2 regions of the Streptomyces sp. NPDC005402 genome follow, and region 2 is predicted to be linked to the other one. Evidence: riboswitches for the same ligand, from Rfam matches in the RefSeq annotation. Region 2 holds a riboswitch; the other holds the start of a gene.

Region 1 (14,052 bases), on a different contig from region 2:
TGCCGAGGACGGGCCGCCGCTCGGCGACCCTGCGCCCGATGGCCGCCGCGAGTCCCCGCTCCCGCAGCCACTCCAGCGCGCGGACGGTCCCGCGGGTTCCGGGGATCACGACGAGGTCGGCGTCGGCCAGCTCCTCGGGCCGGTCCACGAACCGCACCACGACACCCGGTTCGGCGGCCAGGGCGTCGACGTCGGTGAAGTTGGACATCAGCGGGATCGCGCAGACGGCGACCCGCAGCACGTCCTCGCCCACCGGGGGGCTCACCGCGGACTCCCGGACCGTCCCGCGCAGGGACACCCGCAGCCCGTCCTCCTCGTCGATCCCGAGCCCGTGCCGGAAGGGCAGAACGCCGTACGTGGACCGCCCGGTGAGGCCGAGGAGCATGTCGAGCCCGGGTTCCAGGAGGCTGACATCCCCCCGGAACTTGTTCACGAGGAACCCGGCGACCAGCTTCTGGTCCTCTTCCGAGAGCAGCGCGACGGTCCCGAAGAACGAGGCGAAGACACCCCCGCGGTCGATGTCGCCCACGACCAGCACGGGCAGCCCGGCGTTCCGGGCGATCCCCATGTTGACGATGTCGGTCCGCCGGAGATTGATCTCGGCCGGGCTCCCGGCCCCCTCACAGATCACCGCGTCATACGTGCCCCGCAACTCGGCGAGACAGTCGAGCACGGTCCCGAGAAGCTTCTGCTGCCGCCCCCCGTGATACCCCCGGGCGCTCAGCTCACCGACCGGCTTCCCGAGCAGCACGACCTGACTGCTCTGTTCGCCACCGGGCTTGAGCAGCACGGGATTCATCAGCGCGGTCGGCTCGACCCGGCAGGCCTGTGCCTGCATGGCCTGGGCCCGCCCGATCTCGGCGCCCTCGCGCGTGACGAACGAGTTGAGGGACATGTTCTGCGCCTTGAACGGCGCGACCCTCACCCCCTGGCGCACCAGCCACCGGCAGATCCCGGCGGTGACGACACTCTTGCCGGCGTCGGAGGTGGTACCCGCGACGAGAAGACCCCCGCCCGTCATGCCGTACGCCCCTTCACCAAGGCACGCGCGGCGACACCTGCGCCGAGCGCGAGCAGTCCGACGCGCCGCGACAGCCGTGCGGCGCGCTCGATGTCGTACGGGGCGACGGCACGCCCCCGCTGATGGAGCGTCGGCCGGTGCTCGACCCGCCCCGCGTACGAGAGGGTGCCCCCGAGCCGGACGCCCAGCGCCCCCGCGAACGAGGCCTCGACAGGCCCGGCGTTGGGGCTTGGATGCCTGCGCGCGTCCTCCCGCCAGGCCTGCACGGCACCCCGGGGACTGTCACCGGCCACGGCGGCGAGTACGGCGGTCAGCCGCGCCCCCGGCCATCCGGCGAGGTCGTCGAGCCGGGCGGAGGCCCACCCGAAACGCCGGTAGCGGGGCGACCTGTGCCCCACCATGGCGTCCAGCGTGTTCACGGCCCGGAAGCCGAGCAGCCCCGGCACCCCGCCGACGGCACCCCACACGAGCGCCCCCACGACGGCGTCGGAGGTGTTCTCGGCGACGGACTCCACGACGGCCCGGGCGATCCCGTCGGCGTCGAGTGCCTGAGGATCCCGCCCGCACAGATGAGGCAGCCGGGCACGGGCCGCCTCGACGTCCCCGGCCTCCAGCGCCCGCCCGATGACCCGGGCCTCCCGCACGAGCGAAGTCCCGCCCACGACGGCCCAGGTGGCGGCGCCGGTGAGCACGACGGAGGCGGTACGGGAGGGACGTACGACCTTCTCGGCGACGGCGCCCAGCGCCACCGCACCCCCCACGCACACGGCGGTGTGCAGCGCGCCCCACCCCCGGTGGTCCCGCCACAGCACCCGCTCCACGGCCCCGGCGGCCCGCCCGAACGCGGCGACCGGATGCCCACGACGTGGGTCACCGAGCAGAAGGTCACCGAGAAGGCCGGCGGCGGCGCCGTACGCGAAAACGCGATCGGCACGCATCGGGTCAGCCGATCGCGGGGTCGTTCAAGTGCCGGGTACTGCGGGTCGATCGGCAGGCGAGCATCGCGTCATGTCCTCACTCAGGGTGTCCACGCCCTGGTTCGACGAGTCCGGCGGCGAGAGTTCCTGGCTCCCGGGGCTACCTACCCCGGTGACAGTGGCGGGACCGCGCCGGATTCGCACCGGCTTCCTCTTCTGCCGCCGTATATGGCTCCGGCAGTCCACCACGGGCCTTCGAGACCCGTCAACTTGCTGTTGACCTGCGGCGGGGGAGTGTGCAGAACCCCACATCGCCGGTCACCACAGACGGCCGGGCGGGCACGGAACCCGAAGTTCCGTGCCCGCCCGGCCGTCGAGTGACGGGGTGCCGTCAGGCCACGATCAGATAGATCCCGTACGCCACCGCCGCCGCGCATGCCGCGAAGCAGGCGTAGGCGCCGGTGACCGCGAGGCCGGCCGAGCCGCCCTGGGCCGTGGCCCGTTCCTGGCGGGACAGGCCCATGATGCCGAGGGTGAACAGGGCCACGAGGCCCACGGTGACGACGAGGCTGACGCCGAAGACGGAGCCGAGTGCTTCCCAGTCGATCTTCATGGTGAGGCTTCCTTAGTGCGGCGGGCTCAGACGGCGGCCGGCGGGGCGGCCGGTTCCGTCGTGACGGGCGGGGCCGGGATCGTGGCGATGAGGTCCTCGGTCACGGGGCCCGCGGGCGGCGGGATCACGGCGGCGATGGCCGTGGTCACCACGCCGGCCGGCTCGTCGGTGTGGTTGACGTTCGACGCGTCCACGACCTCGCGCCGCGAGAGCTTCCAGATCCCCGCGCTGGAGGCGACGAGGAAGACCGCCACGACCGCGGTGCCCCAGTCGCCGAGGTCCGTGACGGACTCGGCCAGGGCGCCCACCAGGGCGGCCGCCGGGAGGGTGAGGCCCCAGGCGACGAGCATGCGGGTGGCCGTCGACCAGCGGACGACCCCGCCCTTGCGGCCGAGGCCGGCGCCCATCACCGAACCGGAGACGGCGTGCGTGGTGGACAGGGAGAAGCCGAGGTGGGACGAGGCCAGGATGACCGTGGCCGCGCTGGTCTGGGCGGCGAAGCCCTGCTGCGGCTGGAGGTCGGTCAGGCCCTTGCCCATGGTGCGGATGATGCGCCAGCCGCCGAGGTAGGTGCCGAGCGCGATGGCGAGACCCGCGGAGAGGATGACCCAGGTGGGCGGGTCGGAGTCGGGGGCGACGGCGCCGCCGGCGACCAGGGCGAGGGTGATGATGCCCATCGTCTTCTGCGCGTCGTTGGTGCCGTGGGCCAGCGAGACCAGGCCGGCCGAAGCGATCTGGCCGGTGCGGTAGCCCTTCGCGGCGGCCTTGCCGTCGGCCTTCCTGCCCAGCGAGTAGGAGAGCCGGGTGGCCAGCATGGCGGCGACGCCCGCGACGATCGGCGCGGCGACCGCCGGGATCAGGACCTTGGTGACGAGCGCGTCGCCGTGGACCGCGCCCATGCCCGCCGAGGCGATGGTGGCGCCGATCAGACCGCCCATGAGGGCGTGCGAGGAGCTGGAGGGCAGACCCACCAGCCAGGTCAGCAGGTTCCAGAGGATCGCGCCGACCAGGGCGGCGAAGATGACCTCGGGACGGATGCCGGTCTCGTCGACGAGACCCTTGGAGATCGTGTTGGCGACCTCCACCGAGAGAAAGGCGCCCACAAGGTTCAGCACGGCGGACATGGCCACCGCGACCTTGGGCTTGAGTGCACCGGTCGAGATGGTGGTGGCCATCGCGTTGGCGGTGTCGTGAAAACCGTTCGTGAAATCGAACGCGAGTGCGGTGACGACCACAATCGCGAGGATCAGCGAGAAGTTTTCCATTTACCCAGGCAATCGTTCGAGGTCATTGGCGAGTCGAACGTAAGTAACCTGGATGAACGGAAGGTGAACTGAGGCGGGCCGCACGGTGACCGAAATCTTCGGCTATTGCTGTGCCGGACCCCGCGGCCCCCGCACGCCCCATGGGCCCCACCGCTATGACCCGGCGGCGAACCTCTTCAGCTGACCTGCCGACCCGTTGAGGAGATTTTGGTCACCCGGCAGGCTGCTGCGGCTGGCGTACTGCCGGAGTGTTCAGGACGACCATCCGCCGGGCAGAGTTCCCCCGTCCGCCGAGTGGTAACGGGCCGCTCACAGCGCGTGGTCGGTTCGGGTGGATCACCGGACCAGGCGCCGCCGTTGCGTACGAAGTACGCGGCCTGTGCCGTGCCCGAAGTGCGGATTGCGGTAGTTGGCCTTCTGCCGGTCGACGTCCTTCTGCGCGGGCACGGCCAGGGCGCGGGTTCGGCGACGGCCGGCCTGGTGATCACGAGCCATGTGCTCCCCCCCGGAATGGCGTCGTGCACGAAACGAGACAAAGCCCAGAGGCTACTGGAAGATCGCGCGCCCTTTCGGAGCGCCGGATCGCGCCCTGGAGTGACCCGGCCCCGCGACGGCCCGAAACCCCGGCTGGCAGGATCGCGGGCATGGCTGAGCAACGGCAGGATCCACGAGACGTACCGGGTGCCGGGGGTGGCACGAGGGGTGTGCGGGCCGAGGAGGCGGACGCCTGGGGCGAGTTGGTCGATACGGCCCGCCGGACGGTCACCGACGGACTCGTCGTCGGCACCTCCGGCAACGTCTCGGTGCGCGTCGGGGACACGGTCCTGGTCACCCCGTCCGGCGTGCCCTACGACCGCCTCACCCCCGGCGACGTGACAGGTGTCGACCTGGAGGGCCGTCAGGTGCTCGGCACCCTGGTGCCGACGAGTGAACTCCCCATGCATCTGGCGGTCTACCGCAGCACCGGCGCCCACGCGGTCGTCCACACCCACGCGGTGCACGCCACGGCCGTCTCCACGCTCGTGCCCGAACTCCCCACGATCCACTACATGACCGCCGCACTCGGCGGCCCCGTCCGGGTTGCCCCCTACGCCACCTACGGCACCGCCGAACTGGCCGAGAACATGTTCCGCGCCCTCGCCGACCGCACCGCCTGCCTCCTCCAGAACCACGGCACGATCGCCTACGGCGCGAGTCTGTCCCAGGCCTTCGACCGCACAGCCCAACTGGAGTGGATGTGCCACCTCTGGCTGACGGCCCGAGCGGTACCGGGCCTGACGCCACATCTCCTGACCGAGGAACAGGTGGCGGAGGTGGGGGAGCGGTTGCGGGGGTACGGGCAGCGGACTTAAGGGGTTGCCGGTGCGGGTCCGTTGTGGCTGGTCGCGCGGTTCCCCGCGCCCCTGGGGGTTGCGGTCACCCTGCGCCAGGACGGATCGTTCCCCGCGCACCCCATCCCCGACCCACAACGCACCGCACGCCTCCAGGGGCGCGGGGAACCACGCAAAACGCCCGCCCCCACCGGCCCGCACACACCCGACGACCAGCGCCGCCCAACCGCCGGAGGCCCCCGCCCACTGGCCGAAGACCGCGTCCGAAAGGACACTGAAGACGTGCGCACTGTCAAAGCGACGGCCGCTGCCGTCACCGCAGCCCTGGCGGCCGGCGCGGCCGGAATCGTCGCGGGGAGGATCGCCAGCGACGCCGGACTGAAGGCGCCGCCGGGCCGCCCGCTGCCCGGCGAACCCCGGCTCACCGTCCACTCCACCGCGGCCGGCCGCATCGCCCTCACCCGCGACCTCGCCGCCCTCCGCCCCGGTACCTACGGCCTCGCCGGTGACGCCTCCCACGCCGTCGTCGGCGACGTCCTCACCGCGGAACCGCACTCCGCCGACACCGTCGTCCGCCGCCTGGAACGCGTCACCCACGGCACCCTCGCACCCGGCGACAAGGTCTGGCTCACCCCGAACGCGTACGTCGGCGACCCGGGGTCGGCCCTCGGCCTCGACCACACCGACGTCGACATCCCGGGCGAACTCGGTGCGCTGCCCGCGTGGTTCGTCCCCGGCGTGCGGGACACCTGGGTCATCGCGGTGCACGGTCTCGGTACCACCCGCGAACACGCCCTGAACATCATGGAGTTCCTGCACCGCCACCGCTTCCCGGTCCTCGCCCCCGCCCACCGCGGCGACCTCGGCGCGCCCCGCCCGCCGGACGGCCTGAACCACTTCGGCGAGACCGAGTGGCGCGACCTGGACGCGGCGATGCGCTACGCCGTCAGCAACGGCGCCCGCCAACTCGTGCTGCACGGCTGGTCCACCGGCGCCACCATGGCCCTGCGCGCCGCCGCCCGCTCCGGCCTGCGCGGCCGCGTCAAGGGGCTCGTCCTGGACTCCCCGGTGCTCAGCTGGGAGCTGACCCTGCGCGCCCTCGCCGCGGCCCGCCACACCCCCGGCGTCCTCCTCCCGCTCGCGGTGCGCGCGGCACAGGGCCGCACCGGCCTGCCCAGCGACCGCTCCGGCCTGTACGCCGACCGGACCGTCCCCTACGCCGACCGCGAGGACCGGGCCGACAGGACGGGCCCCGACGGGCCCCCGCCGCCGACCCTGATCCTCCACGGCCCGGACGACACGATCGCCCCCTGGACCCTCTCCCGCCGTCTCGCCGACGCCCACCCGGACCGGATCGCCCTGCACACGGTCCGTCAGGCCCCCCACGCGGCGATGTGGAACGCCGACCCGAGCGCCTACGAGGAGGCACTGCGCCGTTTCCTCACTCCCCTGATGTGACCTCCGGGCGCCCCGGTCCCACAGGTTCCGTTTAAGCCCGTACTACTGGCCTGATCTCGGCGTATGCCCCTCCGCGCGGCCCCGGCGCCGGCCCTGCCCGGCGCCCGCGGTGACATTCCGTTTGGGTTTTCGGACCGTCAACCGGAAGACTGCACCCGTGACGTCCCGTATCCCGCGCGACTCCAGGCTTCGACTCGTCCGCCCGCGACCCCTGGCCGCCGCCCCCTCAGCTGTGAACCAACGGCGCCCACGCCGCCCCGCGCCCCGCCCCCCGGAGGGCACGCCGGCCCCCGCGGAACTGGCCAGAATGGCGCGCAGGGGTCTTGCCGACGCGGCCCGCGTCGCGCACTGGGCCGACGGCGCCCTGGGCCCCGGCAGGGACGGCGCCGGCTCCGACGGCAACGGCACCCTCTCCGACGAGACAGCCGCCCGCGCGGCCGAGGACCTCGGCCTGACCGCGGCTCAGGTCCGCGCCGACTGGGACACCGCCCGCCTCGCGGGCCTCGTCGAGGTGCACGGCGACAACGCCCGCCCCGGCTGGCGGCTGCGCGCCTGGGACCGCGACGACAGTGCCGTACTGCGCGGCTGGGTCGCCCTCTTCGACGCCTGGTCGCTGGCCTTCCCGGAACCCGCCGACCGCGAGCCCGCGGCGGTCGCCGAGGTCGTCTCGGCCATGCCCCAGGTGCTCTCCTTCCTCCAGCTGTCCGCCGGCCCCGTCCCCGTCGAGCAGCTCCTGGACCTCCTGGAGCAGCGCGTCACCGAACTGCGCACCGAGCGCTGCGAGATCCCCTACGGCCCCCAGCCGGAACCCGTGGCGGAGCCGGAGACGGCCGACGCCCCCCTGGCCCCCCTCCTCGACTGGGCCCTGCGCGCCCTCGCCTCCGTCGGAGCCCTGACCTACGGCGACGGCCAGGCCACCCTCACCCCGCTCGGCAACTGGGCGGTGTGGGTCAAGCTGGAGCAGATCTGCGTCGCCGCACAGAGCCCGGCCGGCAACATCGAGGTCGCCGCCGAGGAGATGCTGCGCGGCTGCGCCCAGCTGCGTCCGAACGCGGCCCGCGCCGAGTACCGCGCCTGGCTGGCCGCCCGCCCCGTCGGCAGTGCCGTCACCGAACTCCTCGGTGCCGCCCGCGGCGACGACGCCCTGCTGCGCGGTCTCGCCTTCGAGGCCCTGCGCGTCGTCGGCGCCCCCGCCGAGCCCGACGTCCGCTCGGTGGCCGACGAGCCCACCCTGCGGCCGTACGCCCTGCTGTGGCTGGCCGAGCACGACGGGATCGACCCGGAGGACGCCCACGAGGTCCTCACCCGGGAAGAGGCCACCTGGCTGTGGGTCGACACCGCGGCGGCCGTCGCCGACCACGGTGAGGCCCCGATGCTGGTGCGGCACCTGGAGTCGGCGCTCCAGCCGACCGTCCCTCAACTGCTGGACGAGGTGCGGGCCGTGGGCCACCCGCGCACCGTGCAGGTCCTGGTCGCCCTCGCCGCCGCGCACCCCGACCCGGCCCTCGCCAAGGCCGTCCGCCGCGCCGCCTTCCAGGTGCACACCGGCGGGTGAGTCAGGGGCGTACCTCCGGCGCGTACGTCCCGAAGCTCCACACATTGCCCTCGGCGTCCCGGGCCATGTAGTCCCGGGAGCCGTAGTCCTGGTCCGTCGGGGGCATCAGGATCTCCGCGCCGTGCTCCACGGCGTGGCGGTGGTGCGCGTCGACGTCGTCCACGACCACGTACACCCCGGTCGGGCCCGCGTCCTTCATCAGCTTGTCGTAGGCGCTGCCGGTGCCCTTCGAACCGAGCATCACCGCGCCGTTGCCCTGCACCAGCTCGGCGTGGGCCACCAGGCCGTCCTCGCCCTCGTACACCGCGAGCTCGGTGAAGCCGAAGGCCTCGGTCAGCTGCCTGATGGCCGCCTTCGCGTCCGCGTACAGCAGTGCGGGGTAGATGCTCGGACGTCCACCACCGGTACCGGTCATGCCGATCACTCCCTTGTGACCAAAAAGCCGGACATCGATCCGTGGACCAGTCTCGCAGCGACCACCGACAGGGGCCTGGTGGAACCTCAACGGAAGGTGTCGCACCGCGTGAGGTCGCCGGACTCGTACCCCTGCCGGAACCAGCTCTGCCGCTGCTCGGCCGACCCGTGCGTCCACGACTCCGGTGTCACTCGACCCTGGAACCGCTCCTGGATCCGGTCGTCGCCCACGGCCGCCGCCGCGTCCAGACCGTCGGCGATGTCCGCGTCCGTGAGACTCGTGATGAGCGGGCGCCCCGTCGACTCGTCGTTCGTCGTGGTCGCGTGCCGGGCCCACACCCCGGCGTAGCAGTCCGCCTGGAGTTCCACCTTCACCGCGTTGCTGTCCGCGCCCGTGCGCCCGTCCTGCGACCGGCTCAGCGTGCCCATCAGGTCCTGCACGTGATGCCCGTACTCGTGCGCCACCACGTACGCCTGCGCGAACGGCCCGCCGCTCGCCCCGAACTTCGACCGCAGCTCGTCGAAGAACCCGAGGTCGAGATAGACCTTCCGGTCGCCCGGGCAGTAGAACGGCCCGACCGCCGAGGTCGCCGACCCGCACGCCGTGCCGACCTGTTCACCGAACAGGATGGTGGAGGAGCGGGTGTACGTGTCACCGCGCCGCTGGAACTCCTGGTCCCAGTAGTCCTGCACGCTGTTGACCACCGCCACCGTCCGGCAGTCGTCGCGCGTGTTCGCGTCCTGCCCGCTCTTGCAGCTCTGCTCGACCTCGCCGAGGCCGGAGGCCGTGGCCGCGGGCTGTCCGCCGCCGTCGGTGAGCCCGAGCTGGTCCGGGCCGACACCGAGGAAGAGCCCGAGGAGCAGGACGATCAGCCCGCCGATGCCACCACCGACGGTCGCCTTCCCGCCCGGGACGCGGCTGCCGCGCACGTCCTGCACCTCGGAGGTGTCCAGCCTGGCGTCGTCGTCGAACTGCATGCGGACACCTCCGGGCGAGAGACGGCGACGGGACCGACCGGATACCCGGAGCGAGACCAACCGAACACCCGCACTCAGGAAAAGTGCTTGCACGCCCCCGTTAGACTTGGCCCATGGCCATTCTCCTCGCGCATTAGACGGCGGGAACGCCTCAGCCGCCCACCCGTCAATCCCGAATCCGCCCAGGAGTCTGTCCGTGATCTCCGCCTCCGGTATCGAGCTGCGCGCCGGCGCCCGAGTCCTCATCGAGTCCGCCACCTTCCGAATCGCCAAGGGCGACCGCATCGGCCTGGTCGGCCGCAACGGCGCGGGGAAGACCACCCTCACCAAGTGCCTGGCCGGCGAGGGCATCCCCGCCGCGGGCCAGATCACCCGCTCCGGCGAGGTCGGCTACCTCCCCCAGGACCCCCGCACCGGCGACCTCGACGTGCTCGCCCGCGACCGCATCCTCTCCGCGCGCGGCCTCGACGTCCTGCTGAAGAAGATGCGCGACAACGAGCAGCGCATCGCCAACGGCTCCGGCGCCACCCGGGAGAAGGCGCTGCGGCAGTACGAGCGACAGGAGACCGAGTTCCTCACCAAGGGCGGGTACTCCGCCGAGGCGGAGGCCTCCACCATCGCCGCCGCGCTGAACCTCCCCGACCGGGTGCTGGGCCAGCCCCTGCACACCCTCTCCGGTGGTCAGCGCCGCCGTATCGAACTGGCCCGGATCCTCTTCTCCGACGCCGACACCCTGCTTCTCGACGAGCCGACCAACCACCTCGACGCCGACTCGATCGTCTGGCTGCGCGACTACCTCAAGACCTACCGCGGCGGCTTCATCGTGATCTCCCACGACGTCGACCTGGTCGAGACGGTCGTCAACAAGGTGTTCTACCTGGACGCCAACCGCGCCCAGATCGACGTCTACAACATGGGCTGGAAGCTCTACCAGCAGCAGCGCGAGGCGGACGAGAAGCGCAGGAAGCGCGAGCGGCAGAACGCCGAGAAGAAGGCCGCGGCCCTGCACTCGCAGGCCGACAAGATGCGTGCCAAGGCCACCAAGACGGTCGCCGCGCAGAACATGGCCAAGCGTGCCGACCGGCTGCTCGCCGGGCTCGACGCGGTGCGCCAGCAGGACAAGGTCGCCAAGCTGCGCTTCCCCGAGCCCGCGCCCTGCGGCAAGACCCCGCTGATGGCGGAGGGCCTGTCGAAGTCGTACGGCTCGCTGGAGATCTTCACCGACGTCGACCTGGCCATCGACAAGGGCTCCCGCGTGGTCATCCTGGGCCTCAACGGCGCGGGCAAGACCACCCTGCTGCGCCTGCTGGCCGGCACCGAGCAGCCGGACACCGGCGCGGTCGTGCCCGGCCACGGCCTCAAGCTCGGCTACTACGCCCAGGAGCACGAGACCCTCGACCCCGAGCGCACGGTCCTGGAGAACATGCGCTCGGCGGCTCCCGACCTCGACCTCGTCGAGGTGCGCAAGACGCTCGGCTCGTTCCTGTTCTCCGGCGACGACGTCGACAAGCCGGCCGGCGTCCTGTCCGGCGGCGAGAAGACCCGGCTGGCGCTCGCCACCCTGGTCGTGTCCTCGGCGAACGTCCTGCTCCTCGACGAGCCCACCAACAACCTCGACCCGGCCAGCCGCGAGGAGATCCTCGGCGCCCTGCGCACCTACAAGGGCGCGGTCGTCCTGGTCACCCACGACGAGGGCGCCGTCGAGGCGCTCCAGCCGGAGCGGATCATCCTGCTGCCGGACGGCGTCGAGGACCTGTGGGGCGCGGACTACGCGGATCTGGTCGCCCTCGCCTGACCGTCGGTGCCGCTTGATCGAATGGTGATCAACGGCGTATGGATCATTCGGCCCACCGGTGATCCATCATCTGTGTGAGATCTCCTCGTACCGAGGTGTGTCCTACATCGATTTCACGGCCGAGTCCTTTATCGACAAGGGCTCGGCCGTCGTACGTCTCTGACCTGGCCTTTCACAAAGGAACCCGTTCGGCGGTACGAACGCGCCCCGGTGGAATCACAGATTCCGTATGTGGGGACGCGCTCCTGTCGTCAGAACCGTGTCGCACGGACCTTGCCGAATGGGTGGCCATGAACGCCCGGAGGGGTGATCATGAGAGGACCAGAGCGCACTTCCCATGAGGAGGACCGGGTGGCCGAGACTCTGAAGAAGGGCAGCCGGGTAACCGGCGCCGCGCGCGACAAGCTCGCGGCAGACCTGAAGAAAAAGTACGACTCCGGTGCGAGCATTCGGGCACTGGCCGAGGAAACCGGCCGCTCGTATGGCTTCGTGCACCGGATGCTCAGCGAATCGGGCGTCACGCTTCGTGGGCGTGGCGGAGCGACGCGGGGCAAGAAGGCCGCATCGTCCTGAACCGGGCGGCCCATCGGCTTCGATGGTGGCCACCCGGTCGGTCGGCCGACTGACCGGGTGGTTACTGTGCAGTCACTTAGCATCGCTCTGCTGACCGCACGCATCGGAGGCGCCCCATGGCTATGTCCAGCCAGGACGGCCAGGAATCAGTTCCCCTGCTCGACAAGGACGGCGTACGGCTCACCGTCGAGGACACCCTCGCCACGGTGACGCTGACCAACCCGGCCAAGCGCAACGCGCAGAGCCCCGCTCTGTGGCGGGCGCTCGCCGAGGCGGGCCGGCTGGTGCCGGGCTCCGTCCGGGTCGTGGTGCTGCGCGGCGAGGGCAAGTCCTTCTCCGCCGGGCTCGACCGGCAGATGTTCACGCCCGAGGGGATCGAGGGCGAGCCGTCGTTCATCGACCTCGCCCGCAGTGGTGACGCCGAACTCGACGCCGCCATCGCGGAGTTCCAGGAGGGCTTCACCTGGTGGCGGCGCAGTGACGTCGTGTCCATCGCCGCCGTGCAGGGGCACGCCATCGGAGCGGGCTTCCAGCTGGCCCTCGCCTGTGACCTGCGCGTCGTCGCCGACGACGTGCAGTTCGCCATGCGCGAGACCAGCCTGGGCCTGGTTCCCGACCTCGCCGGCACCCACCCCCTGGTGGGCCTCGTCGGCTACGCCCGGGCGCTGGAGATCTGCGCCACCGGGCGCTCCGTCACGGCCGAGGAGGCCGTGAGCACCGGCCTCGCCAACATCGCCGTACCGCTCGACCAGCTCGACGGCGCCGTGCGGGACCTGGCGGCCGCCCTTCTGTCCGCCCCCCGCGACGCGGTCGTCGAGACCAAGGCGCTGCTGCGCGGCGCCCAGGACCGCACCTACGACGAGCAGCGCGGCGCCGAGCGCGCCGCCCAGACCCGACGGCTGCGGGACCTCGCCGGAGTCGGCGACTAGGTCAGCACGGCCGTCACCAGCACGGCCACCGTCGGACGATCCGGCAGCACAGCTCCCACGGCGGCGCGGACCTCCCGGGCCACGTCCAGGGCCCGGCGGTCCGCGTCCACCGCCAGTTCGACGCGGACATGGCGGCGCGGGAGGGAGCCGTCCCCGGTCTCCCGGTCCCGGATGTGCACCGGCCGCCCCAGCAGACCGGTCAGCCGGCCCACCCCGGGCACCGCCAGCGCGGCGACGGCCGCGAGGGTCTCGTCGCCGGGCTCCGCCTCCGCGGGACGCGGCGGCTCGGGCGCCGGTACGGGGGAGGGGTCCGCGTCCTCGTCCAGCAGGGCCGTCACCCGCAGATCCACCTCGGCGAGCTCCAGCCCCAGCAGCCCGGCCGCCACCCCGGCGAGTGCCGTGCGCAGCCGCTCGGCCGTCACCGGCAGCGGCTCCGCGGGCGTGGCCCCGAACTCCGCCGTGAGCCGCAGCGGGCCGGGCGGCAGCGCGCCCGGAGGCGGCGGTACGGCGGGCTCGTGCGTGTCCTCCGGATCGGCGAGCGCGATGCGCACCGTGCCCAGCCGTACGCCGTGAAGGTCCTCCGCGACGGCCCGCAGCACCGTCCGGGCCGCCTCCTCGGAGATCCACGCGCCGTCGCGCGGCCCGCCCAGGGGCAGCAGCCTGCCCAGCCCCAGCTGATGCCGCACCGTCCGTGCCCACTGCTCCGCCGTCATTACTCCAGCCTGCCGCATCTCCGGCGCGCGATCGCGCAACCGCGCTTACGGTGGTCGAAGGAGGACGAGCGAAAGGGGTGACGCGATGACCGACATGACGCAGAGCACCGAGGTGGAGCCGCAGGCGCAGCTGCGGAAGACCACCAAGCGCGGCGGCGGAGACCCCGCGACCCGTGGGCGTACCACCATCGCCGACGGTGTCGTGGAGAAGATCGCCGGCCTCGCGGCACGGGACGTCCTCGGCGTCCACGCCATGGGCAGCGGCCTGAGCCGCACCTTCGGGGCCGTACGGGACCGGGTGCCCGGCGGTTCGAAGTCCGCCACCCGCGGGGTCAAGGTGGAGGTCGGCGAGGTGCAGACCGCGCTCGACCTGGAGATCGTCGTCGACTACGGCGTCTCGATCTCCGACGTGGCCAAGGCCGTGCGGGAGAACGTCATCGCCGCCGTGGAGCGGATGACCGGCCTGGAGGTCGTCGAGGTCAATGTCGCG
Region 2 (14,052 bases):
GTCCCGCAACCGATCCATATCCTCGTTCTTGCTGGGCTTCAGCGCTTTGGCCGCATGTTCGTCCTCACGAAGACGGGCCTTGAAAAATTCCACCATGACATCGAAGTCGTATCTCATCGCTGCCCCCTTGTCGGTAAACGCTGAGGTGCCATCATCCACCCACCTCATGGCGCACCGGGGGGTCTGTCGCACGATCGGGTGACATCTGAACCGGCTTGTCCTGTGGAGCGGGTGGAAAGGATATTGCGGTGCCCAAGCCATATCCGAACGGGGAACTACGGCAAGCGCGTCGGCACATCAAGCTGCTGGAGCAGGAGAACGAGGTCCTAAGCCGCCGCCTATCTGTCGCAGGCGAAGCTCCCGGGAAAAGGATCTACCCGCTCGTGAAAGAGCTGGCGTGGATGGGGTGCCCGTCACGGTGGCGTGCCGCGTCCTGAAGCTCGCCAGACAGGCCTACTACCAACAACGCAACAGATCGAACCGCTGGCGGCTACGACGTCAATTCGAGATCTCCCTGTGCGGAGCCAGTCGTGGACGACGACTCGGGTGCGATCGCGCTGAGCTCGTCCCTGACGTTGTCCGCCTCCTGGCCGCAAAACGCCAGGGCCCCGTTGAAGCTGCCCGCGCCTCTCCTCTCCTCGCCTTCGTGCAGCTACGCATCGTGTTTCTGCGGGAGGTCCAGTTCCGCCCACACCGTCTTGCCCACCGTGAGCCTTTCCACCGCCCAGCGACCGGCCAGTACGCGCACGATGAGCAGGCCTCGGCCGAACTGGTCGTCGGGGTGGGGCGGTCGGGTGCCGGGGAGGCGTTCGCCCCTCGGGTCGGTCACCGCGATACGGAGCGCGGTGTGGGTGAGGGTTGTCTCGACGCGGAAGAGACGGTCTCGTAGGCAGCCGTGCAGCAGGGCGTTCGTGCACAACTCACTTGCCACCAGGGCTGCGTCGCCGGCGAGGGCCGGATGGCCCCAGTCGACGGCGAGTCCGGCCACGTGTCTGCGGGCGAGGGGGATGCTGCGCGGGAACGGGGTGTAATTGACCTCGTCGTGGCGGTCGTAGGACTTGGGTGGGCGGGGAGGGCAGGAGTCGGTCACGGCGTCCTCCGGGGTGCGGGGCTGGGGACGTTGGGGTGGCTCCGCCGTGCGGGCAGCACGGTGCACTTCCGCCAACTGGTGTCACTGCGTGGCTGAGCAAGTACTGACGGTAGTGATGCGCCTGGCATTTACGCAAGGAGTCTCGGGGAAATATGTCTCCGATTTGGCTTGTGCTGCGTCTCCGGCGAACCGCACACTGGCCACGATCAGGAGGTGACCCGAGGTGTCCACAGGCCAGTTCATGCGCGGAACCCGCGTATCCACCGTCCTCGCGCGCAAGTTGGGCGGGGAGTTGCTGAGACTGCGTGACCGCGTCGGCCTGACCCAGCCGCAGGCTGCGGAGGCGCTGTCGGCGACGGCCGCCAAGGTGGCCAAGATGGAGCGCGGGTGGGTGCCGTTCCGCGATCCCGACATCAAGATCCTGTGCGAGCTGTACGGCGTGACCGACCCGAAAACCGTGGAGCGGCTGTTGAGCCTCGCCCGGACCGACCGGGAGCGTCGGAAGGCCAAAGGGTGGTGGAACCAGTACCCCGAGCTGCGTTCCCTGGTGGAGTACGTCGCCCTGGAGGACATCGCGACCAGCGTCCGGACCTGGCAAGGAGCCTTCGTCCCGGGCCTGCTGCAGACGCCGGACTACGCCAGGGCACTGGCGATCGGCAACGCCGACTGGGACGAGCCCGGCGAGATCGAGCGGTTCGTGGAGGCCAAGGTCGCCCGGCAGGCGCGGTTGGCGGACAGCAGCCCGATCGACCTGTGGGCCGTTGTTGGCGAAGGAGCTCTGCGTCAACTGGTCGGCGGCCGCGATGTCATGCGGACCCAGCTGGATCACCTCGTCGAGGCGTCCCGGTTCCCCAACATCAAGCTTCAGGTGGTCCCGTTCCTCGCGGGCTCCCACCCCGGCATGACCAGTGCCTTCAGCGTCGTCTCCTTCGCCGAACCCGGCGCGATGGACGTGGTCTACATGGACACGACCTCGTCTACGCTGTGGCTGGAGAGCGAGGCGGACGCCGCCCGTCACAACACCAAGTTCGAGCGGATCGCAAGGAACGGGCTCGCTCTTCATGATTCCGTCGAGCTGATCGAACGCATCCGCAAGGAGCTGTGACCGTGCCGCACTTCGAGTTCGCCAAGTCCAGCCACAGCAGCGGCAACGGCGAGTGCGTCGAAGTCGCCCGCAACCACCCCCACACCGTCGCCGTCCGCGACTCCAAGACCCCCGACGGACCGATACTCCAGGTCGTCCCCCCCACCTGGACCACCTTCATACGGTCCCTGCATCACGCACACCCCTGACCAGCCCCGGGCTCGGCGTGCCCGGGCCTGCCCGCCCCGGAAAACCCTTCGCCCCACCCCCACTCCTTCCCCTACCCTCGCCCTATGCAGCGCGTCCGAGCCATTGCCATCCCGTCGATCACGACGACGCCGGAGCAGGTCCCGGCGCGCTGACAGCTGACGCAGTCCGAAGCCCCGGGGCGAGTGCCCCGGGGCTTTGTCGTTCCCGTCGGTTCCTCGCCCCTCACCGCGAGGGAGAACCCCATGAGCCCCATGAACCCCGTGCAGGACCACCGCCGACTCGGCCGTGAGCTCGATCTGTTCGACACCGATCCGCTGATGGGCGCGGGGCTGCCGTACTGGCTGCCCGACGGGGCCGTCGTACGGCATGTCCTGGAGGAGTACGTCAGGGAGGCCGAGCGGGCCGCCGGGTACCGGCACGTGTACTCGCCCGTGCTCGGGAAGCGGGAGCTGTACGAGATCTCCGGGCACTGGGACCACTACAGCGAGGACATGTTCCCGCCGATGCGGCTGAGCGGCGGCGAGGAGGTCGTCCTGCGGCCCAGCCTCTGTCCGCACCACGCCCTCATCTACCGTTCCCGCTCCCACAGCTACCGTGAACTACCCCTCCGACTCGCTGAGTTGGGAGGCATGTACCGCTCCGAACTGTCGGGCGTCCTCGGCGGCCTCACCCGCGTCCGCTCCATCCAGCTCAACGACGCCCACATTTTCTGCACCCTGGAGCAGGCGGTCGAGGAGGCCCGCGCCGCCCTCGACCTCATCCGTCGTGCCTACGACGACCTCGGCATCCGCGCGAGCCGGTACCGTCTGTCCCTCCCGGGAGACTCCGCCAAGTACGTCGCGAACCCCGCGCTCTGGCGCCGCGCCACCGCCCTCCTCGAAGAGGTCCTGGACGGCATCGCGTACGAGTCCGTCGAGGGTGAGGCCGCCTTCTACGGCCCGAAGATCGATGTGCAGATCACCGACCCCGCCGGCCGCGAGTCCACCCTCTCCACCGTCCAGATCGACTTCCACCAGCCCGAACGCTTCGACCTCCACTACACCGGCCCCGACGGCGCCAAGCACCGCCCGGTGATGGTCCACCGCAGCATCATCGGCAGCGTGGAACGGGTGGTCGCGCATCTCATCGAGGCGCACGGCGGCGCGTTCCCGGTGTGGCTCGCCCCCGTGCAGCTGGTGGTCCTGCCGGTGGCCGAGGCACAGGAGGAGCGGGCCCTCGACGTCGTACGGCGGGCCGTAGCGCGCGGCATCCGGGCCGAACTCGCCGGCCCCGGTGACGGCACCCTCGGCGCCCGCGTCCGCGCCGCGCGCCTGGTGCCGTACCAGGCGGTGATCGGCGAGCGGGAGGCCGACGCCGACTGTGCGGCCGTACGGCTGCGGGACGGCCGTAGGCCCGGAGCCGCGCCGGTCGACGAGCTGCTGGACCGGATCGCCGCCCGGGCCGGTGATCGCGGGGCCGAACTCTGGGCTGCTGCGTAAGGTCGGTGCCGTACCCAGTGACGAAAGGACCCCCGCCGTGACCGGTCAGCCCATCCCGGTGATCATCGACTGCGACACCGGTGTCGACGACGCCCTGGCTCTGTTGTTCGCCGTACGGCATCCAGGCATCGACCTGCGCGCGGTCACCTGTGTCGCCGGGAACACCGACATCGACGGCGTCGTCCGCAACACGCTGACCGTCCTGGAGCAGGCCGGGGCCGGGGACATCCCCGTCGCCCGGGGTGCCGCGCGGCCGCTGATCGAGCCCGTGCGCACCGCGCAGCACGTGCACGGCCTCGACGGCATGGGCGACCTGGGGCTGCCCGCGCCGACCCGGGTGGCCGTGGACGTGGACGCGGTGACGCTGCTCAGGCGGGAGATCCTCGCCTCGCCCACCCCCGTCACGCTCGTCCCGACCGCGCCGCTCACCAACATCGCGCTGCTCCTGCGCACCCACCCCGAAGTGGTGCGGAACATCGAGCGGATCGTGTTCATGGGCGGCGCGGTGGCGACCGGGAACGCCACGCCGGTCGCGGAGTTCAACGTCTGGCACGACCCCGAGGCGGCCGCCGTCCTGCTCACCGCCGGGGTGCCGATCACGATGTACGGCCTGGACGTCTTCCAGCAGGTTCTGGTGCCAGCCGCCGACGTCCAGCGGCTGCGAGCCAGTTCGGAACCGTCCCTGCGCATGGCCGGTGAACTCCTCGCCCACCGCGACCCCGCCACCTCCGGCGACCCCACCCCCACCGGCGGCCTCGGTGACGCGGGCGCGGTGTGCGCGGTCGTCGACCCGGAGGGCCTGACCACCGAGCTGCTGCCGGTGGAGGTGAGCCTGGCCCCGGGCCCGACCCGCGGCCAGACCGTCGTCGACCGCCGCTCCCGTCCCGGCGAGTCCGAGATCCACGAGGGCGAGCGCGAAGTAACCCTGGTGGACGTGGGGTTGGCGGTGGACGTGGAGCGCTACGTGAAGCTGTGGCTGACGGCGGTGGAGGGGGTCTGACAGCGGCAGAGAGCGGCGCCGGGCCTCACTCTGCCGTCGCCTCGGCCGCCCGCACACCCCACCGCTGCTCCACCTTCGCGAGCCGCCAGTAGGAGATCGCCGCCGCCCACACCACCACGAACAGGCCGACGATGACGTAGCCGACGTTGTCGAGGTCGATGTCGGCGATCCAGGTGGTGAGGGCGTCGGTGAGGTCGAACTTGTCGTGCACGACACCGACCAGCTCGATCGTGCCGATGAAGAAGGCGACCGCGATGGACAGTCCGGTGATGGCGAGGTTGTAGAACACCTTGCGCACCGGGTTGGAGAAGGCCCACTGGTAGGCGAAGTTCATGAACGTGCCGTCGAGCGTGTCGAACAGGCTCATCCCGGCGGCGAACAGCAGAGGCAGGCACAGGATCGCGTACCAGGGCAGCCCGGCCGCCGCGCCCGACCCGGCCATCACCATCAGGGTCACCTCCGTGGCCGTGTCGAAGCCGAGCCCGAACAGGAATCCCAGCGGATACATCTGCCCCGGCCGGGTGATGGACTTGGTGAGCCGCCCGAGGATCCGGTTCATGAACCCGCGCGAGTCGAGATGCTGCTCCAGCTCCTTCTCGTCGTACGTCCCCGCCCGCATCGCCCGGAAGACCTTCAGGATGCCCAGCAGGGCGACCAGGTTGAGGGCGGCGATGAGGTAGAGGAACGAACCGGAGACCGTCGTACCGAGAAATCCCAGGACCTGGTGGGTACTTGAGCCCTCGTTCATGACCTTGCCGGCGAGCTGGGTGCCGCCGGCGATCAGCGCGGCGAGCAGGACCACGACACTGGAGTGCCCCAGCGCGAACCAGAACCCTCCGGACACCGGCCGCTTGCCGTCGGCCATCAGCTTGCGGGTGGTGTTGTCGATCGCGGCGATGTGGTCGGCGTCGAACGCGTGCCGCATGCCGAGGGTGTAGGCGGTGATGCCGAGGCCGATACCGAAGGCCTTGTCGCCCACCTCATAGTGCTCCGGGACGACGAGCAGGAAGAGGATGCCGAAGGCGACGACGTGCAGGGCGGCGATCGCAACCATCAGACCGACCGTCTTGACGGTGTCCTCGCGGCGCCAGCGGAAGGAGGCGGCGGCGGTCTCGGGCAGGGCAGGGTCAGTCATACGGTGGTCACTCCAGCACCTCGTGGATGAACGCGTGAGCTGCCGTGGCCGGTCTCCTGGCTTACGGGTCGTGCGTTTCCCTGCCCGCCTTCCCGGCCTGATGGTGACGGCCAGTGGCTGTCCCGCGAGGGACGTGGGAGGGAAACTCCCCGATCACAGTGGCGAGGGCCGCACCGGCATGGACCTTTGAGGGGTCGTCACCGGTTTCCCGAGCACCACGGCCCGACCACCGTAGGCGGGAGCGGGGGCTCCTGCATAGCTGCATACCTGCGCAGGTATGGAAGATCACACAAGGTCGCCTGCGAGGATGAGCCCCATGCACCTCGTCCCGGCCGACCGAGCCGACCGCCGTACCATCGACGGACACCGGGTGTGCGACGCCATCGCCGCGATCGGCGACCCGGGACACGTCCGCACCTGGTCCGACCGTTTCGCCCTGCTGGCCGACCCGAACCGACTGTCCTTGCTGCTCGCCCTGCACCGGACCGGCCCGCTGGCCGTCTCCGACCTGGCGATCGCGACCGGCATGAACGACCCCGCCGTGTCGCAGGCGTTGCGGCTGCTGCGGGCGGCCGGGGTGGTGGCGGGGGAGAAGGAGGGACGGGTGGTGCGGTACTCGGTGGTGGACGAGGCGGTCCGGGGGTTGTTGCAGCAGGTGTCCTGAGCGGTCAGTCCAGTTCCCGGTATGCGGGGCACGGGGCGGCCAGTTCGGGATGCTCGACGGGGTACCACTCCCCGTGGATCCGGCTCATCGCCCAGTGCCACGCCTCATCGTGGAGGACCAGGCCGCGGTAGGGCTCCGTACGACGGCGGTCCAGGTGCCGTGGGCGAACTCGAAGTGCGTCACGGTTCACAGCTCCTTGCGGATGCGTTCGATCAGCTCGACGGAATCGTGACGAGCGAGCCCGTTCCCGTCGATCCAGCCACAGCGAAGACGAGGCCGTGTCTGTGGACCACGTCCATCGCGCTCGCCGGCAGTCGCCCACAGCGCCGACCTGCGCGTGAACTCGTCGCACCCACCCGGCGTCCCGAAAGTCTCCGGCCGGCGATCGACCTCACCCCTCCACTCCCCACCGCTCCGGTCCGCCCCCCTTCCACTCGATCCACGCCGCCTCCGCCACCTCGGCCGCGTCGATCTCCAGCCCCGCCCGGCGGAGGAACTCCGCGATGTCGGTCAGGTTGTGGGCCAGGCCGAGGATCTCGCCGTCCACGCGGACGCGGCGGCCGCCGGTGGGGGACGGAGGGTGCACGATCACGCGGATCGGTCCGGACATGTCTTCAGGATCGTCCGGAGCGTAGGGTCCCGCATTTCGGTCCGTCATCGGTCGCGCCGTTCGGCCGTGTTCTCACGCAGCCGCCACCACTCGGCGGGGCGCGGGCGCCCCTGCTGCCAGTGGGGATGGAAGAACACTCGGGTCGACAGTCGGTGCAGGCGTCGGCGCAGGTCCGTGCGGCCGGGGTGCTCGGCGAGCTGTCGGTAGGTGGTACTCCACTCCCGCTGTGCTCGGGCGAGGTCGTCGGGGAACGATCGCATGCCCGGATTCAATCATGTGTTCGATTTTTTGGGCCACAGCGGGTACGGCGACACGGGTACGGCGTGAGCACACGCCGAAAGGGCCGCCCACACCCCGGAGGGTGGGACGGCCCCGTCGTCAAGAGGCGTCAGAAGGCGTCAGGCGCGCGAAGCCTTGCGGCGACGCGTGGCCAGCACGATGCCCGCGCCGCCCGCGAGCAGCACCGCCGCACCGCCCGCGATCAGCGGGGTGTTGCTGCTGGCGCCGGTCTCGGCGAGGTTGTCACCGCCGCCGCCGTTCGGGGTGGGGGCGGCCGGAGTCGTGGTGGACTCCGACGCGGACGGGGTCGGAGTGCCCGTGCCCGGGGTCTCGGACGCCGGCGGCGTGCTCTCGGACGCCGGCGGGGTGGACTCGGAGGCCGGCGGGGTCGACTCCGAGGCCGGCGGAGTGGACTCCTCCGCGGGCGGGGTCGCCGGAGGCGTGGTCTGCGTGGTCGTGCAGTCCTTCGTGCCGCCGTTCCAGGCCGCGATCAGCTTGTCCTTGATGACCGGGTGGTCCGGGCCCTTGGGGAGGTCGCCGTGCGTGAAGCCGTCGTTGGCGTCGAGCTTGCCGTCGAACTTCGTGTTGCCCCGGTACAGGTCGACCTGTCCGTAGCAGCCCGCGTCGGGGATGGCCACGTCGAGGGTGTCGACGGAGCCCGCCTTGACGGTCACGGTGTCGAAGTCGTGGAAGACCTGCTCGCCGGAGGTGGCGAACGTCGGGCCGTGCGCGAGGTAGGACGCCAGGGAGGCGGTGCAGGTGGACGCGTCGCCCGCCGCACGGACCTTGACGTGGACCTTGCCGTCGTCGCCCGGCTTCAGGTTCTGGTCGTCGACCTTGACCGAGGCGTAGAAGTTCTTGCCGTCGAGGGAGAACTCGCAGCGGTCGGTCTCGGTCTTCGAGCCGGCGCCCGTGCCCGGCTGGTAGTGCCCGCCGTTCCCCCAGCCCTTGCCGCCGGGGCAGTCGGAGGCGGAGGCGACGGAGGCGAGGGCGGCGGAGAAGGCGAGCGTCGCGGCGCCCGTCCCCAACAGGCGCCGCATGGTGACACGTCTCGCTATGGACATACGTATCCCGTCAGGATGAGAGTGAGTGGTTACAGCAAGCATCAGAAAACACTGGGCCCATTGGTCACATGCGCCACGGTGTTCACACATCGTGGATCTCCTTGCGGAATGCTGTCAACCTGCGGTGATACATGGCCGGTTCGAGTGTCATCACAATTTCGACACAGCAGGAACGATCTGCTCCGGAAATCGCTCAGGTTCACTTTTCCGGCGGGGTGGACAGATATCCCCTTTGTCGCCTTCATGGACCGCACATATCGCACCCGCATGGAAGAGGAGCCCGCGTGACCTCCCGCACCACCACGCCAGACCCCTCGCCCGATCTCTCCAGCAACGACCCGAACTGGTGGCGGCAGGCCGTCGTCTACCAGGTCTATCCGCGCAGCTTCGCCGACGCCGACGGGGACGGCCTCGGGGACCTCAGGGGCGTCACCGAGCGCCTCACGCACCTGGCCGCCCTCGGCGCCGACGCCCTGTGGCTGAGCCCCTTCTACCCCTCCGAACTCGCCGACGGCGGCTACGACGTCGCCGACCACCGGGACGTCGACCCGCGCCTGGGCAGCCTCGACGACTTCGACGCCATGGTCGCCGAGGCCCACCGGCTCGGCCTGAAGGTGATCGTCGATCTCGTCCCGAACCACACCTCCCACCAGCACGTCTGGTTCCAGGAGGCCCTCGCCGCCGGCCCCGGGTCCGCGGCCCGCGAGCGCTACGTGTTCCGTGACGGGCGCGGCGCGCACGGCGAACTCCCGCCCACCGACTGGCGGTCCGTCTTCGGCGGCAGCGCCTGGCGGCGGGTCGCCGACGGACAGTGGTACCTGCATCTGTTCGCCCCCGAGCAGCCCGACCTCAACTGGTCCCACGAGGAGGTCCGCGAGGACTTTTGCACCACCCTGCGCTTCTGGTCGGACCGCGGGGTCGACGGCTTCCGGGTGGACGTGGCGCACGCGCTGGTCAAGGACCTGACCGAGCCGCTGCGCGACCTCGGCGACCTGCCCGGCGTCGCGGAGGAGGCCCTGGACCACCTGCCGCCGGGCAGCCATCCCTACTGGGACCGCGACGAGGTCCACGAGATCTACCGCGACTGGCGCACCATCCTCGACTCCTACACCCCGCCGCGTACGGCCGTCGCCGAGGCCTGGGTGCCGGGCTCGCGCCGCGCGCTGTACGCCCGCGCGGACGAACTCGGCCAGGCCTTCAACTTCGAGTACCTCCAGACGCCCTGGGACGCCGGCGAGCTGCGCCAGGCCATCACCGACTCCCTCGCCACCGCCCGCGCGGCCCATGCCTCGGCCACCTGGGTGCTCTCCAACCACGACGTCGTACGGCACGCCTCCCGCCTCGTGCTCCCGCCGGGCACCGACGAGAACGCCTGGCTGCTGTCCGGCGGCCACGCGCCCGCGATCGACCTCGCTCACGGCCTGCGACGCGCTCGCGCGGCCACGCTGCTCATGCTCGCGCTGCCGGGATCGTCGTACGTCTACCAGGGCGAGGAACTCGGACTGCCCGAGGTCGCCGATCTGCCCGTCGAGGTGCTCCAGGACCCGATCTGGGAGCAGACGGGCCGGGTCCGCAAGGGGCGCGACGGGTGCCGGGTGCCGCTGCCGTGGACGAGGAGCGGTCCCTCGTACGGCTTCGGAGCCGGCGGTGCCTGGTTGCCGCAGCCGCAGTGGTTCGCCGAGTACGCCGTCGAGGCCCAGGACGGTGTCGAGGGCTCCACGCTGGAGCTCTACCGCACCGCCCTGCGCCTGCGCCGCAAGCTCCTGCAGGGGGAAGAGCTCAGGTGGGCCGACGGCGGACCGGCCGGCGTGCTGGACTTCGTCCGCCACGAGGGCTGGCGGTGTGTCGCCAACCTGTCGCAGGCCGCCGTCCCGCTGCCGGCCGGGGAGGTGCTCCTGACCAGCAGCCCGTTGGAGGACGGGCTGCTGGCACCGGATACGACGGTCTGGCTCGGCTAGGGCTAACCGACGGTCGGCGTCGGGGTCGCGCCCGTGGCCGGAGTGGCGCCGTTGGCGTTCTCGCCCGGGACCGCGAGCGGCGTCGACGTCGGGTTGGCCGGCGGGCTGAGCACCACCATCGGTGCGCCGGGCTGCGGCGCGGGCGGAGTCAGGTCGGTGTCGGGCAGCTTCGGCGGAGTGGTCTGCATGAAGAGGGCCTGGTCGAAGTTGACGAAGCCGGTCTTCTCCATGACCGTCATGTGGTCGAGCACCGTGTCGTTGGCCATGTCGGCCAGCGACCGCACCAGCGAGTTCTTGGTGGTGGAGCGGACCTTCGAGATCGTGTTGAAGATCGAGCCGTGCGTCACCCGCAGGATGTTGGCGAAGTTCGTGTCGAACTGCTGGCCGCTGCTCGACTCGATCGTGTTCACGAAGCCGACCTGCTGCGGGCTCGCCACGTTCGGGATGGTGATGTTGAGCATCGGGGCGATCTTGCGGCAGGCCGCGTCCAGGGCCGCGTGTCCGTCGATGAGGTGCCGTCCGGCCTCCTTCACCTCCGGGGTCGTCCCCTTCTGCAGGGCGACCTGGCCCAGCGGGTACTCCCACAGACCGGCCGCCCGCACCTTGACGACGAAGTCCCGGTCCAGCTCGGTCAGCGGGCCCCACTGCGTCTGGGCGATGATTCTGTCCTGAGCGGTGGACGCCTGGCTGACACCCAGCATGGACGGATACGCGAGAGCGCCCAGGGTCAGTGTGAGGGCTCCGCCCACGACCAGCGTTCCCATCGCATTGCGCGAGAGTGGCACCGTGCCTCCTGCCCGGTAGGGGTTTTCCCGCCAGGAGGCGGGTCGGACGCACAGGAGTACGCACGCCGGGGCAGGGATGTTCATCACCGCTCCCGGAGGATGACCGGGCTCACACCACGCCCCGTCAGGTCGGCCTTGCCGCCCACCGGTTGACCGTTCGTTGACCGGTTCGCGGGGAACTCCGGGGGAAATCGCGGGAGAGACCTGACGGGCCCTGGGCCTAGATTCACCGCATGTCCATGCCACAGCGGTCGCAGCGGCCCCTCCCCGTCCTCCCGTACCGCAAGCCCACCAAGGGCCGCGACTACTGGGTGATCGACGACGTGCTCCCGGACGTCGACGCCGTACGGGAACGCTGTCTCGCGAAGGACGACTGGGTGCGGGGACATCCGTACACCTCGGAGACCTGGCCGGGGCTGCGGGCCATGCCCGGACTCGAAGCCGCCGAACTCGCGAGCGTGGAGCGGCAGGTGAGGAAGGCGACGGGGGCCGGGAGACTGTGGGTGCAGCAGGCGCCCGGCGGGGGGACCCTCAACCACAACTGCGTCCAGGTCGTCGGGGAGGGCGAGAGCGAGCCCCGGCCGCACACCGACTCCCGGGCGCTGTGCCGGTACGCCGCCGTGCTGTATCTCAACCCCGGCGTCCCCAAGGACTGCGGCACCAGCTTCTACCGGCAGTCCATGCCCGGCGGACGGCTCGGCGGCAACGTCGTACAGGCCCCGCACAACAACCTCGTCGAGGCCCTCGGCACCCGGTTCGTCGCGCCCGACGCCTTCGAGGAGGACGTACGGGTACCGCACAAGTACAACCGGCTGCTCCTCTACAACGCCAACCTGGTGCACAGCGCGACCGGTTACTGCGGCAGCACGCTGGAGGAGAAGCGGATGACGGCCGTCTTCTTCTGGATGGCGTGACGCCGGCCGCGGGTCAGTAGCGCACCGCCCGGGACACCTTCGCCCGCACGTCCCCCGACAGGGCGTGCGTACTGCGGGCGGTGCCCTTCCCGGAGCCGCCCGCCGGGACGTCCCGGACCGTCACCACCACCGCGTCCAGCAGCTTGCCCGACCCGTTGGTGAAGTCGACCTGGACGGCGAAGGCCTTCGCCGAGTCCGCGCTGTTGGCGGCGGTGACGGCGACCGTCGTACGGCCGTCGGAGGCGGTCGCGGGCGTACCGAGCCGTACGTCGTCCTGGGCGTCGACGCCGTTCTTGATGTCGTCGAACCGTCTGCCCGCCTCCGCCGTCGCCGACGCCACCGCGTCCCCGGCGCGGGAGGCGGCCGACGCGACCTTGCTCGCCACCGACGACGGGCTGTCGTCGTCGGAGCAGGCGGTCAGGCCGGTGAGGGCCAGGGCAGCCAACAGTGCGGCCGTCGTCCAGCGGGTCATCTCGCCTCCTCGTCCCGCCCCCCGGGGGCGGGTCCCTCCAGTGAAGGTCCTCCGCGCCACGGCCGCATGTCCCAGGTCACCCGGACGGCCCACTCCCGTGGTGGCCGGACCCGTCCCGCCGGATGGTCGAAGCACATCGATCACGAAAGGTGGGACACCGCCATGACGCAGCAACCGCACGCCACCCAGTCGTCCGCCGGCACGACGTCGACCCCGGCGCCGGGCCTCGGCCCCACGCCGACCGAGGCCTCGTGGGCCGCCGGTGGAGTCGTCTTCGCCGGGGTGCTGATGCTGATGAACGGCATCCTGGCCGTCCTCCAGGGCATCTCCCTGCTCGCGGACGACGACGTCTGGGCCCGCGTCGGCGACTACGTCTACAAGATCAACCACACCGGCTGGGGTGTCATCCTGCTCTGCCTGGGCGCTCTCGCCGTCGTCACCGGCGCGTTCATCCTCAGGGGCGCCGCCTGGGCGCGGATGACCGGCATCTTCCTCGCCTCGCTGAGCATGCTCGCCCAGTTCCTCTTCCTGCCCTACGCCCCGGTGTGGTCGGTCATCATGATCGGCATCGACTTCTTCGTCATCTGGGCGCTCGCGGTGTACCGGCCGGACATGCGGGGCTGATCCACCGGGGCCGGGCCGGGGAGCGCGCCGGGCCGGGGCCCCGCTCGCCGGCGGGGCACCCTGCACCGGGTCTCCCCGGTGGCCCGGTCACACGTGGCCGAGGCCGCCGCTGCCGAAGCCCCCGCTGGAGCCGGGCAGCCAGCGTTTGCGGTGCTGGTCCTCTCCTCGTCTGCTTCCCGAGTGATGGAGCTGGTACGGCATCAGCCGTTCCTGCCCCTCCGCCGGGGCCGGCAACTCGTCCGGCTCCCGCATCTCCCGGATCTCACGGATGGGTCCGGTCTCCGGGAGGTGCGGCTGCTCCTCGCTGAGCGGCCGTGGAAGCTCCCGGTCCTGGACCCGCATGCCGAATTGCACGGCCCACACCAGCGCGCCGGCGATGAACAACCCACCGGCGAAGGCGGCGATCACGTTGAGTACTTCGCTCGACGAGGCCGCCAGGACAAACGTCGCCGTACTCATGGTCCGATTATCGCCGATTTCACCGGATCGGCGCGAAAGAGACGTCCCTGGGGACCACCGTGACCCGGTGGAAGTTGCACACGGCCGGGCCGACGGCCCGGGGACCTGCCTGGTGAGCCTTGAGCGCCACGCTGACCAGGCTCATCAGCAGGTCGACGTCGGTCTCGCAGTCGAGGTGGACGGTGACCCACCGGGAGCCCGGCAGCAGCCGGACCGCGGTCGACTC

What was found. A riboswitch is a leader RNA that binds a small molecule or an ion and turns the genes downstream of it on or off. The one in region 2 is predicted to bind cobalamin.
Region 1: it holds a riboswitch for cobalamin, as region 2 does, so the genes downstream of both, ABZT02_RS24380 (cobalamin biosynthesis protein) here and ABZT02_RS21780 (HoxN/HupN/NixA family nickel/cobalt transporter) in region 2, are expected to answer to the same signal.

What each region holds. Positions count from the first base shown of each region.
Region 1 covers NZ_JBEXFB010000012.1:216,696-230,747, forward strand. The annotation lists gene ABZT02_RS24375 (cobyric acid synthase) at 1-1,021, opposite strand, end outside; gene ABZT02_RS24380 (cobalamin biosynthesis protein) at 1,018-1,959, opposite strand; cobalamin riboswitch at 2,057-2,200, opposite strand; gene ABZT02_RS24385 (hypothetical protein) at 2,330-2,551, opposite strand; gene ABZT02_RS24390 (inorganic phosphate transporter) at 2,578-3,816, opposite strand; gene ABZT02_RS24395 (hypothetical protein) at 4,153-4,311, opposite strand; gene ABZT02_RS24400 (class II aldolase/adducin family protein) at 4,461-5,168, shown strand; gene ABZT02_RS24405 (alpha/beta hydrolase) at 5,430-6,605, shown strand; gene ABZT02_RS24410 (hypothetical protein) at 6,763-8,160, shown strand; gene ABZT02_RS24415 (VOC family protein) at 8,162-8,575, opposite strand; gene ABZT02_RS24420 (neutral zinc metallopeptidase) at 8,662-9,552, opposite strand; gene ABZT02_RS24425 (ABC-F family ATP-binding cassette domain-containing protein) at 9,749-11,347, shown strand; gene ABZT02_RS24430 (helix-turn-helix domain-containing protein) at 11,699-11,920, shown strand; gene ABZT02_RS24435 (enoyl-CoA hydratase/isomerase family protein) at 12,037-12,849, shown strand; gene ABZT02_RS24440 (nucleopolyhedrovirus P10 family protein) at 12,846-13,562, opposite strand; gene ABZT02_RS24445 (Asp23/Gls24 family envelope stress response protein) at 13,648-14,052, shown strand, end outside.
Region 2 covers NZ_JBEXFB010000010.1:303,049-317,100, reverse strand. The annotation lists gene ABZT02_RS21810 (DUF6221 family protein) at 1-117, opposite strand, end outside; gene ABZT02_RS21805 (ATP-binding protein) at 653-1,090, opposite strand; gene ABZT02_RS21800 (helix-turn-helix transcriptional regulator) at 1,332-2,195, shown strand; gene ABZT02_RS21795 (DUF397 domain-containing protein) at 2,198-2,383, shown strand; gene thrS (threonine--tRNA ligase) at 2,636-3,862, shown strand; gene ABZT02_RS21785 (nucleoside hydrolase) at 3,900-4,862, shown strand; gene ABZT02_RS21780 (HoxN/HupN/NixA family nickel/cobalt transporter) at 4,888-5,997, opposite strand; cobalamin riboswitch at 6,026-6,232, opposite strand; gene ABZT02_RS21775 (metalloregulator ArsR/SmtB family transcription factor) at 6,314-6,661, shown strand; gene ABZT02_RS21770 (hypothetical protein) at 6,666-6,851, opposite strand; gene ABZT02_RS21765 (hypothetical protein) at 7,053-7,271, opposite strand; gene ABZT02_RS21760 (hypothetical protein) at 7,316-7,531, opposite strand; gene ABZT02_RS21755 (LAETG motif-containing sortase-dependent surface protein) at 7,670-8,614, opposite strand; gene ABZT02_RS21750 (glycoside hydrolase family 13 protein) at 8,899-10,572, shown strand; gene ABZT02_RS21745 (DUF4142 domain-containing protein) at 10,575-11,336, opposite strand; gene ABZT02_RS21740 (DUF6445 family protein) at 11,591-12,271, shown strand; gene ABZT02_RS21735 (hypothetical protein) at 12,285-12,743, opposite strand; gene ABZT02_RS21730 (hypothetical protein) at 12,906-13,367, shown strand; gene ABZT02_RS21725 (DUF6479 family protein) at 13,455-13,826, opposite strand; gene ABZT02_RS21720 (luciferase family protein) at 13,846-14,052, opposite strand, start outside.